DNA from 3 places in the Dyadobacter sp. HNCC25DJ186 genome. Region 3 is predicted to be linked to each of the others. Evidence: riboswitches for the same ligand, from Rfam matches in the RefSeq annotation. Region 3 holds a riboswitch; each other region holds the start of a gene.
The links. A riboswitch is a leader RNA that binds a small molecule or an ion and turns the genes downstream of it on or off. The one in region 3 is predicted to bind thiamine pyrophosphate.
Positions count from the first base shown of each region.

Region 1 (3,286 bases), on a different contig from region 3:
AGGTAATCACACCGTCTTTTACATCTTTTTTATTGGGTAAACCCAAGTGCTCTTTTGGTGTAACATAACAAAGCATCGCCGTTCCAAACCAGCCGATCATGGCCGCGCCGATGGCTGAGGTAATGTGGTCGTAACCGGGAGCGATATCAGTTGTTAACGGCCCTAATGTGTAGAATGGTGCTTCCTGACAATGTTCCAGTTGTTTTTCCATATTTTCCTTGATCAAATGCATCGGCACGTGACCAGGACCTTCGATAATAGTCTGGATATCATGTTTCCAAGCGATTTTTGTCAGTTCACCCAACGTTTCCAGTTCAGAGAATTGTGCTGCATCATTTGCGTCTGCGATGCAGCCCGGACGCAATCCGTCACCCAGTGAAAAGGCAACATCATAGGCTTTCATGATCTCGCAGATCTCTTCAAAATGGGTATAAAGGAAGTTTTCTTTATGATGTGCGAGACACCATTTAGCCATAATGGAGCCGCCGCGGGAAACAATTCCGGTAAGTCTTTTGGCGGTTAGTGGTATATAACGCAGCAAAACACCCGCATGGATTGTGAAATAATCCACACCTTGCTCGGCCTGTTCAATCAATGTATCCCTGAACAATTCCCAGGTCAGATCTTCGGCTTTTCCATTCACTTTTTCTAAGGCCTGATAAATTGGAACAGTACCGATCGGGACGGGAGAATTCCGGATAATCCATTCACGTGTTTCATGAATATTTTTTCCGGTTGAAAGATCCATGATCGTATCAGCGCCCCAGCGACATGCCCAAACTGCCTTTTCCACTTCTTCCTCAATACTAGAGGAAACTGCGGAATTGCCAATATTGGCGTTAATTTTAACTAGAAAATTTCGCCCGATGATCATCGGTTCACTTTCCGGATGATTGATGTTGACTGGAATTACAGCCCGTCCGGCCGCCACTTCTGAGCGTACAAATTCCGGTGTGATGAAATTTTTAGGCGTGTTGGCTCCGAAACTGTGTCCGGCATGTTGGTGACAGAGGGTATTGACTTTGCTGTTTATTTCCTTGATCTGCTCTTCAATCCGCTGGTTTTCACGAATGGCGATATATTCCATTTCAGCTGTGATAATTCCTTGTTTTGCATAATGCAATTGAGAAACGTTTTGTCCGGCCTTAGCACGGAGCGGTTTGCTGATATGTGCAAATCTTAGCGAATCCAGACTGCTGTCATTTTTTCTTTTCGTCCCATAATCAGAAGAAATTGAATCCAGTTGCTCCACATCGCCGCGTTTCATAATCCAGGAAGTTCTCAGCGGTTCCAGTCCCTTTTTTACATCAATTTCGATATTCGGATCAGTGAATGGACCGCTGGTATCATACACAGTAACCGAAGGATTTTTTTCAGTCAAACCTACTTTTCCATGCATTCTGGTATCATTTAGCGCTATTTCGCGCATGGCTACGGAGATATCATGCAGCTTGCCTTTAACATAAATTTTTGTTGATTTTGGAAAAGGCGTGCGGGTAATTACTTCTGTGTTCGGTGTTTTTTCTATTTTCATGGGTAGGTAATTTTGGCTATTAGCGATTGGCTGTTAGCTTATTGTATTATAGAATGATTTTGGATGTGATTGTCAGACCGCCTTCTCATCCGCCCTGCGTAGCTTTGATCAGGGTGATTTTATCATCGGGATTAAGGATGTGAACTGGCCATTCCCTTTTTGGAACAATGACCTGGTTGATCGCGATGGCAATTCCTTTTTTGGAATCTGCGAACAAATAGGACAAAAGCTGTTCAACTGAAAAATGTTCCGGAATTTGGGTACGTTGTTGATTAATGCTTATTTCCATTCTGAAAAACGTTTTATGAGAAAAACTTCAGGAATGGACCTTGCGAAAGATTCATTAAGATACAGCAGCAGTATCTCTTACTTTTCCCTATCGGCAGTACTAACTGCATCAGGTTCAAAGGGTATTATCTCAGTCCGCATACGGGACACCCCTAAAGTTTCCGTAAAGCTATTGGAAAAAACGGAGTTTCAAAAAAATAATATTTAATCCTGAATTTTGAAGATTGGGAAACTGTGAAAGTTTTGTTAATTATGAGGTAACTTTGAATTTGTCATATTAACACCTCAAAAAGAATCTGCTTTTAATGGATCTTATTATCAGAAATGCTGCTCCGAAGGACTTGCCGGCCATCTTGGAAATTATTAACCAAGCTATTTTAGAAACGACCGCCATTTATGATTACGAGATCAGAACTTTGGAAGAACAGACTGCCTGGTTTAACAAAATGATAGAGGATGGTATGCCGGTGATCGTGGCGGAATTTGAAAAGGAGGTAATTGGATATGGATCATATAATATTTTCCGTCCAAAAATTGGTTACAAATTCAGTGTCGAACATTCGATTTATCTAAATGACAAATCTCGTGGAATTGGGGTAGGGGGGAGGTTATTGGGAAGTTTGATCCAGCGCGCAAAAGAATCGGGTTTGCATACGATGATAGCAGGGATTGATGCTACAAATCGTGGCAGTATTAAATTTCACGAAAAATATGGATTTGTTGAAAAGGGCTATTTGCGGGAAGTGGGTTATAAATTCGATCAATGGTTAGATCTCGTATTCATGCAGTTAATTCTGAAAGAGGACTAGACAAGCCCTGAAAGGGCGACATATCTTAGAATCGGGCATCGCCCGATTGATTCGGGATGTTGGAATTGATCCGCGCGCAAACCGGCGATGTATAATCACGATGACATCGGGCGATGTATAATCACGATGACATAGGTCAATGAATTATCACAATGGCATAGGTCAATGAATTACCACAATGGCATAGGGCAATGTATTATCACGATGACATAGGGCAATGTATTATCACGACGCCATCGGGCAATGGATAATCAACAATGTCAACCGGCAATGTATAATCACGATGACATAGGGCAATGTATTATCGCGACGCCATCGGGCAATGGATAATCAACAATGTCAACCGGCAATGTATAATCACGATGACATCTGGCGATGTATAATCACGACGCCATCGGGCAATGGATAATCAACAATGTCAACCGGCAATGTATAATCACGATGACATCTGGCGATGGATAATCACGACGCCATCGGGCAATGGATAACCAACGACGCTAACTGGCAATGTATAATCACGATGACATCGGGCAATGGATAACCAACGACGCTAACTGGCAATGTATAATCACGAAGCCATCGGGCAATGGATAACTTACGATGCTAACCGGCGATGTATAACCACGATCGCATAGGGCGATGTATAACCCACGGC
Region 1 is NZ_JBXHAS010000003.1:503,920-507,205, reverse strand. It holds gene thiC (phosphomethylpyrimidine synthase ThiC) at 1-1,534, opposite strand, end outside; gene thiS (sulfur carrier protein ThiS) at 1,620-1,823, opposite strand; TPP riboswitch at 1,891-1,986, opposite strand; gene AC1XUO_RS11890 (GNAT family N-acetyltransferase) at 2,128-2,631, shown strand.
Region 1: linked by a shared signal. The riboswitch ahead of thiS (sulfur carrier protein ThiS) and the one ahead of AC1XUO_RS17225 (TonB-dependent receptor) in region 3 are both predicted to bind thiamine pyrophosphate.

Region 2 (3,286 bases), on a different contig from region 3:
TACCTGCCACAAAACACCAACGGCAGTCAGGTCTGTTTGCATCAGCTGAATTACCTCATGCAATAACTCCTTTACATTTAAACTGGCAAAATTAGGTTTGGGCAATGTAGTGAAGTCTCGGTATGCATTCACGAACTGCATCATACCTTTACTTCTTTTTTCCAATGTTTGCAGGGCTTCCTTCAAATCCCCGACAGCTTCCTGATTGGTTGTGCTTTTTTCTATATCTTCGTTGACAATCAGACGCATAGTCCCGACTAAGGAGACGATCGGTGTCATGGAATTCATGATCTCATGCCGCAGCACACGCGTCAGATTTTGCCAGGATTCAACTTCCTGCTGTTGAAGTTCTGTTTGAATATTTTGTAAAACCACAATACGAACCCATTTTCCATGCATCTGAATGGCAGCACCTTGCAGCGCAAGCGGCTGGTCAGATGGTGTGCGGTATAATTCGCGGACTCCGGAATTCAGATCTGATAAAAGTTCGTATAATCTCGGATGTTTTTCTTCCAGTTCGCTCAAATTATGAAGACGATAAATCCCCAGCATCCTCAGCGCTGCGCTGTTGATGATGTTAACCTGGCCTGTCCCATCGAAAGTGATAAGACCGGTCCCGATATGCTGGACAATCGTATTCAGATATTGCAGACTCGCTTCTTTCTCTGCCCGTGCCTGTCGGAAAGCCTGTAAAACTTCGTTGAACTGCTGGTTAAGTTCCCGAAAAGTAGCGCCCATGGTATTGTCTGCACGAAAATTAATCGTGAAATCAGAATAGCGTACAGATTCCAGAAAATAGATAAGTTTTCTGTTAACCTTGGTAACATAATTATATAGCGATGCTGCCTGGGCGAAGACAATAATGGATCCGAGAATACATATCAAACCTACATTGGTATGGTAGTTCGTAAGCCAGAACAGACCGATAATCGTGAGGATAATAACGGTAATCCTCACGGCGATCATGATGCTGAAATGGCGTAAACCGGTCATTTTGGAGGGTTTTAGGGAAAGTTAATTTAGCTAAGATCGCTTTTATGATCAAACATCAAACACCAACAGAAAGAATATTAAATTCCTCGAGTGACCTGATTTTGTAATGTGCCAGATCAAATTTCGGATCATCGTAAACCTCGGCATTTGGAACGCAGATGGTGATCATTTTAGCCGCATGTGCAGAACGCAAACCTGTGAAAGAATCTTCAAAAGCCATACATTCATGCGGTGGAATTCCAAGTTTGGCAGCTGTGGTTATATAAACGGCCGGATGGGGCTTGGTATGCTGTTCAAGCTCGCCAGAATGCCAGGTTTCAAAACAATCTACAATTTCTAGACGTCTTAGAACCGCTTCTATCAGCTCCATAGGTGATGCGGAAGCAACTGCAAGTTTCAATTTTTGATCATGCAGGCTTTTTACCAGTGCCAGTGCACCTGGCATCGGCTGAGCGTGCGCGATAATATTTCTTGTCGCAATCGTTAAAATTTCATGCTCTAGTTCATCCCTGCTGGGTGTGTTCCAGGGTTGGATACGGTAACAGAATTCAAGAAATAATTTTATGGATAAGCCTGTGGTTTGAAGTTTCAGATCATGGGTCAGCTGGAAGTTTACCTTTTGCATCACTTCTGTGGCTGCCTCTGTCCAGATCGGTTCTGAATCAATAAGCAATCCGTCCATGTCAAATATCGCCGCTTTAATCATTTTAAAGAAATAGAAATTGTAAATATGAGTTAGTAAGATCGAAGAAAGTAGCTAATAAAAGGACTTTCTGTTTTTAATCATAATCAAAACTACTACATTCGTAATTAAGAATGGCTTTAGGGGTGTCCCAATTTGGACTGAGAAATACCCTTTGAACCTGAAACAGTTCATACTGTCGTAGGAAAAAGCGTTTATACAGAATTTTATTTTCTGTTATCTCTTTTCGGGAATCCGCTGCCTGGCGCCAATTCGATTTGTTTATTATCAAATCCCGATAAGATGAATTCCAAAATAGCATCAAATTTGACAGAACTCAGAGCGATATCGCCTCTCGTTCATAACATCACCAATTTTGTCGTGATGAATTTTACTGCCAACGCACTTCTCGCCGTCGGTGCTTCGCCGGTTATGGCGCATGCGGTTGAAGAAGTTGAAGATATGGTTGGGATTGCAGGAGCTTTGGTCGTGAATATTGGAACACTTTCCCCGCTATGGGTGGAAGGAATGAAGAAGGCCATGATCGCTGCCAAAAAATCAGGAAAACCAATAATTCTGGATCCGGTTGGGGCAGGGGCGACACCTTACCGGAATTCCGTTTTATCTGAATTATTGAACCTGGCGTCACCTACGCTGATCCGTGGAAACGGATCGGAAATTCTCGCGCTGGCGGGCGCCAATGGTCAGACAAAAGGCGTTGACAGTACTTCAAGTTCAACGGACGGTCTGGAGGCTGCAAAGTCACTAAGTAAGAAATTCGGGTGTGTGGTAAGTGTATCCGGTGCCACGGATATTATCGTCAGCGGAGAAAAAGTTGTCTATGTAGAAAATGGTGTTCCTTTAATGACCAGGGTTACGGGCATGGGTTGTTCAGCCTCAGCTGTTGCCGGTGCTTTTTGTGCCATTCAGCCAGATGTTTTTGAAGCGGCAATTTCGGCGGCGGTGACCATGGGTGTTTGTGGTGAAAAAGCATTTGAGAAATCGCAGCTTCCAGGTTCGTTTCAGATTGCATTTTTGGATGCGCTGTCAGCTGTCACGGCTGAGGAATTGGATCGTTTGGCGGTTGTTAAGTGATTAATGAAATTTTTTCGCAAATGTTCTGTCACCCCTTCGGGGTTTTGGTTTTCATCAAAGGGACCTTTGCTATAATAATGTCATCCCTTCGGGATTTTTATCAGGTCGAAAATTTTGGAAGTCAGCGCATTAAATCAAAAACGGGAAATTCAAAATACATCGCATAAGTGCGGCCAAAGAAATTACTTAAAAATCCCGAAGGGATGAAATTATTATAGAAAACAGGATGACGGTTCTAGGCGAAACCCCGAAGGGGTGACAAAATTCATCCATATCAATCAAATTATTCTGACATTTTTAACAATCCCGAAGTTTGATATTATGAAAAAAAGATCAGGATGACGGTTAAAAATCGCAGATCCCAAGTTTGTTTTAAGTTCGCTTTCTTGATGGCTGGCAGCTATTACGATGCAGGAATTAAATCGTTTGGCGGTTGTTTAGTGATTAATGAAATTTTTTCGCAAAAGTTCTGTCACCCCTTCGGGGTTTTGGTTTTCATCAAATGGGCCTTTGCTA
Region 2 is NZ_JBXHAS010000001.1:459,841-463,126, reverse strand. It holds gene AC1XUO_RS01950 (sensor histidine kinase) at 1-993, opposite strand, end outside; gene hxpB (hexitol phosphatase HxpB) at 1,049-1,699, opposite strand; TPP riboswitch at 1,808-1,900, shown strand; gene thiM (hydroxyethylthiazole kinase) at 1,979-2,770, shown strand.
Region 2: linked by a shared signal. The riboswitch ahead of thiM (hydroxyethylthiazole kinase) and the one ahead of AC1XUO_RS17225 (TonB-dependent receptor) in region 3 are both predicted to bind thiamine pyrophosphate.

Region 3 (3,286 bases):
GGTTGATAAACAGGCATTGGAAAAAGAAGACCTGATTCAAAAAACCGGTGCGTTTATAACGGAAAATCCGGCTTCCTACGTCAGCCTCTATCTATTGAAAATAAACTGGTATGCTTTTCAGGATAAAGGTCTGTTTGAAAAACTGGATAACACAGTTGCTGGTCACAAAACGTATATTTATTTAAAAGAGAAAAACAAAAAAATTGCGGAGAGGCAACCGGCGAAAGTTTTGAATAAAGTGCAATAATTGAATTTTTAATAACTAAAAAAGTGCACACCAACTTTTATATTGTCCTATAAATCAAAATATTAAGATTATTTTTAAGATTATACATCAATATCAAGGTTTTGGATTTTAGACATTCTGGTAATCATGAAAAAAAATAATCCCGAAGTCGATCAATACATTGCCGGTTTTCCTCCGGAAACCCAAAAATTGCTGAAACAAATGCGGAAGGCGATCCGTGAAGCGGCGCCGGATGCAGAAGAGAAAATAGGTTACGGTATGCCGACTCTGACCTTAAACGGCAATCTGGTTCATTATGCTGCCTATAAAAATCATATCGGCTTTTATCCCGCACCACAAGGATTGGAAGAATTTAAAGAAGCACTATCCGGCTACAAAGGCTCGAAAGGCGGTGTTCAATTTCCTTTGGACAAACCGCTTCCAATTGATTTGATCGCTAAAATCACAAAATACAGGATCGAGAAAAATCTTGAAAAGCCTACCGTCAAACCGAAAAAAGCATCAACTGCAAAAGCGATTAAACTTTCTGATTCTGAACAAGTAAGTGAGCATATAAAAAAGCTTGATCCTGAACTACGCGGTGTCGTAGAAACGATCAGGGAAATTATTTTGAGTACTGACAAAGAAATCGCCGAACAAATCAAATGGAATAATCCGAGTTTTTACTATTCCGGAGAAATGAAGCCGTTTGATGCTAAAGAATATAAACGCGATATCGTCGTGATGAACCTTCATAAGGGAAGAGTTATGCTGGTCTTTCCAAGTGGCGCCAAGGTTAATGATACGGAAGGATTTTTGGAAGGTGATTATAAGGACGGCAGAAGGACGGTTGTATTTATAGATCTGGAAGATGTCAGAGTCAAGGAGAAAATATTGCAGGACGTTTTGATATCGTGGTTGGCGTTAGTTGAGAAATGACAAGAATTAGCCGTACATTGTAATTCGTTGATAAACAATAGCTTGCACATTGTAAAATAATAAGTAAATTTAGTTATGGATATTAAAACACTTATTACTACGAATCAGGAAATCTTGGGTGGGCAGCCCGTCTTCAAAGGAACTCGTGTGCCTGTCGAAACTCTGTTCGATCATTTAGAGGCAGGTATTTCCCTTGACGATTTTCTGGATGATTTTCCGACAGTCACGAGACAACAGGCTGTTTCTGTTCTGGAAGCTGCGAATAAATTGTTAACATCGAAAAATATAGAGCAACTTTATGCGACTGTTGCTTGATAAAAATTTGCCTAAGCGATTAAAGCTTGACTTTTCTGAATATGAAGTTTTCACCGTAAGAGATATGGGATGGAGTGGTGTAAAAAATGGGGAGTTATTAAAGCTAATGCTCAAAAATAATATTAATATTCTCCTCACTTTTGATAAAAACTTACAACACCAGCAAGATTTCAGTAAATACACAATTTCGGTAATTGTCTTAAACGCAGAAATAAATACCTATGCTGAATTGACGAAACTCTCTCCCAGAATTAGAAAACTGTTTCATATGAATACGCTGTCTGCCGGACCAATTGTGATTTCCATGAATCAGGATTAGAAAATATTGGAGGGTATTTTCTAATCCAATACTCGGTTGTGACTAAAAAAATAACTCGGTAATTGTTTTGGATAATACGGTTACTCTTGCTTCCACACACCATTATCCATATCTTTGCAGCATAATCTCATAGGGGTGCCCTACCTAACGGGCTGAGATCATACCCATATTACCTGATCCGGATAATGCCGGCGTAGGAAGAGAAAGCTAAACTCAGGACCAGCGGAAATTTCATAATTTTCAAAACTACCTGATAAGCTGTATCGAATAACCATATTTATTGAACCAAAGGATAGGTGGCCCCTGCCTGTTCGTAACAATTATTGATCGCAATGCGAAAAGTTACGACCTGTCTTTTAACACTCGTTATCAGCACTTTACTGAGCCTATCTGTTTATGCTCAAAAAACATTAACTGGTCAGATCACCGATCAGGAAGATGGAAAACCATTACCCGGAGCAACCGTTAAGGCTGGTGATATCAGGGGAACTACAACGGATGCCAACGGTAGATTTACGCTCCGGAATATCTCGGACAACATTACTTCACTGGAAATATCCTATGTTGGATATCAGTCAGTCAAACTTGACGCAACCAACGCACCCACAGAAAAATCGCTTGAAATAAAACTGCAAAAAAATACTTTTCAGGCAGATGAAGTCATTGTGAACGCAACCCGGGTTAATGACAAAACGGGCATGGCATATACCAATGTCAGCGCCGAAGCACTTAACAAGCAGAATCTCGGACAAGACCTTCCCGTACTCCTGAATTTTACGCCTTCGCTTGTAAGCACAAGTGACGCCGGCGGCGGTGTGGGTTACACAGGAATCCGAATTCGTGGCACGGATGCCACCAGGATCAATGTGACTGTCAATGGAATTCCTTATAACGATGCTGAAAGTCAGGGTGTTTTCTGGGTCAATATGCCGGATTTTGCTTCTTCGGTTAGTAGTATTCAGATTCAGCGCGGTGTTGGAACTTCCACCAATGGTGCCGGGGCTTTCGGCGCGACCGTGAACATCAGCACAAACCAGTTTCGCAAAGAGGCTTATGCCGAGCTCAACAATTCTTACGGTTCTTTTAATACCTTCAAAAATACGTTTAAAATCGGGAGTGGTCTGGTAAAAGATAAATTCACTTTTGATGCCCGTTTGTCGCGTGTTTCATCTGATGGATATGTTGACCGCGCATCTTCAGAACTTCATTCCTATTACTTATCAGGTGCATATTTTGGTAAAAAAAGCTTTGTTCGTGTCAATGTATTTTCAGGAAAAGAAAAAACTTATCAATCATGGAACGGAGTTCCCGAAGCTAAACTGCGCGGCGACCGTGAAGGAATTTTAGCTTACATTGACCGCAACGGACTCGATGAAAAAGATGCCCAAAATTTGCTGAATGCTAACGACCGGACTTTCAATTCTTACACTTATAAAAATGAGGTTGACAATTATCGTCAGGATCATTATCAGGTTGTTACCTCGCAT
Region 3 is NZ_JBXHAS010000005.1:269,701-272,986, forward strand. It holds gene AC1XUO_RS17205 (hypothetical protein) at 1-247, shown strand, start outside; gene AC1XUO_RS17210 (DUF1801 domain-containing protein) at 374-1,165, shown strand; gene AC1XUO_RS17215 (DUF433 domain-containing protein) at 1,241-1,480, shown strand; gene AC1XUO_RS17220 (DUF5615 family PIN-like protein) at 1,464-1,799, shown strand; TPP riboswitch at 1,921-2,016, shown strand; gene AC1XUO_RS17225 (TonB-dependent receptor) at 2,132-3,286, shown strand, end outside.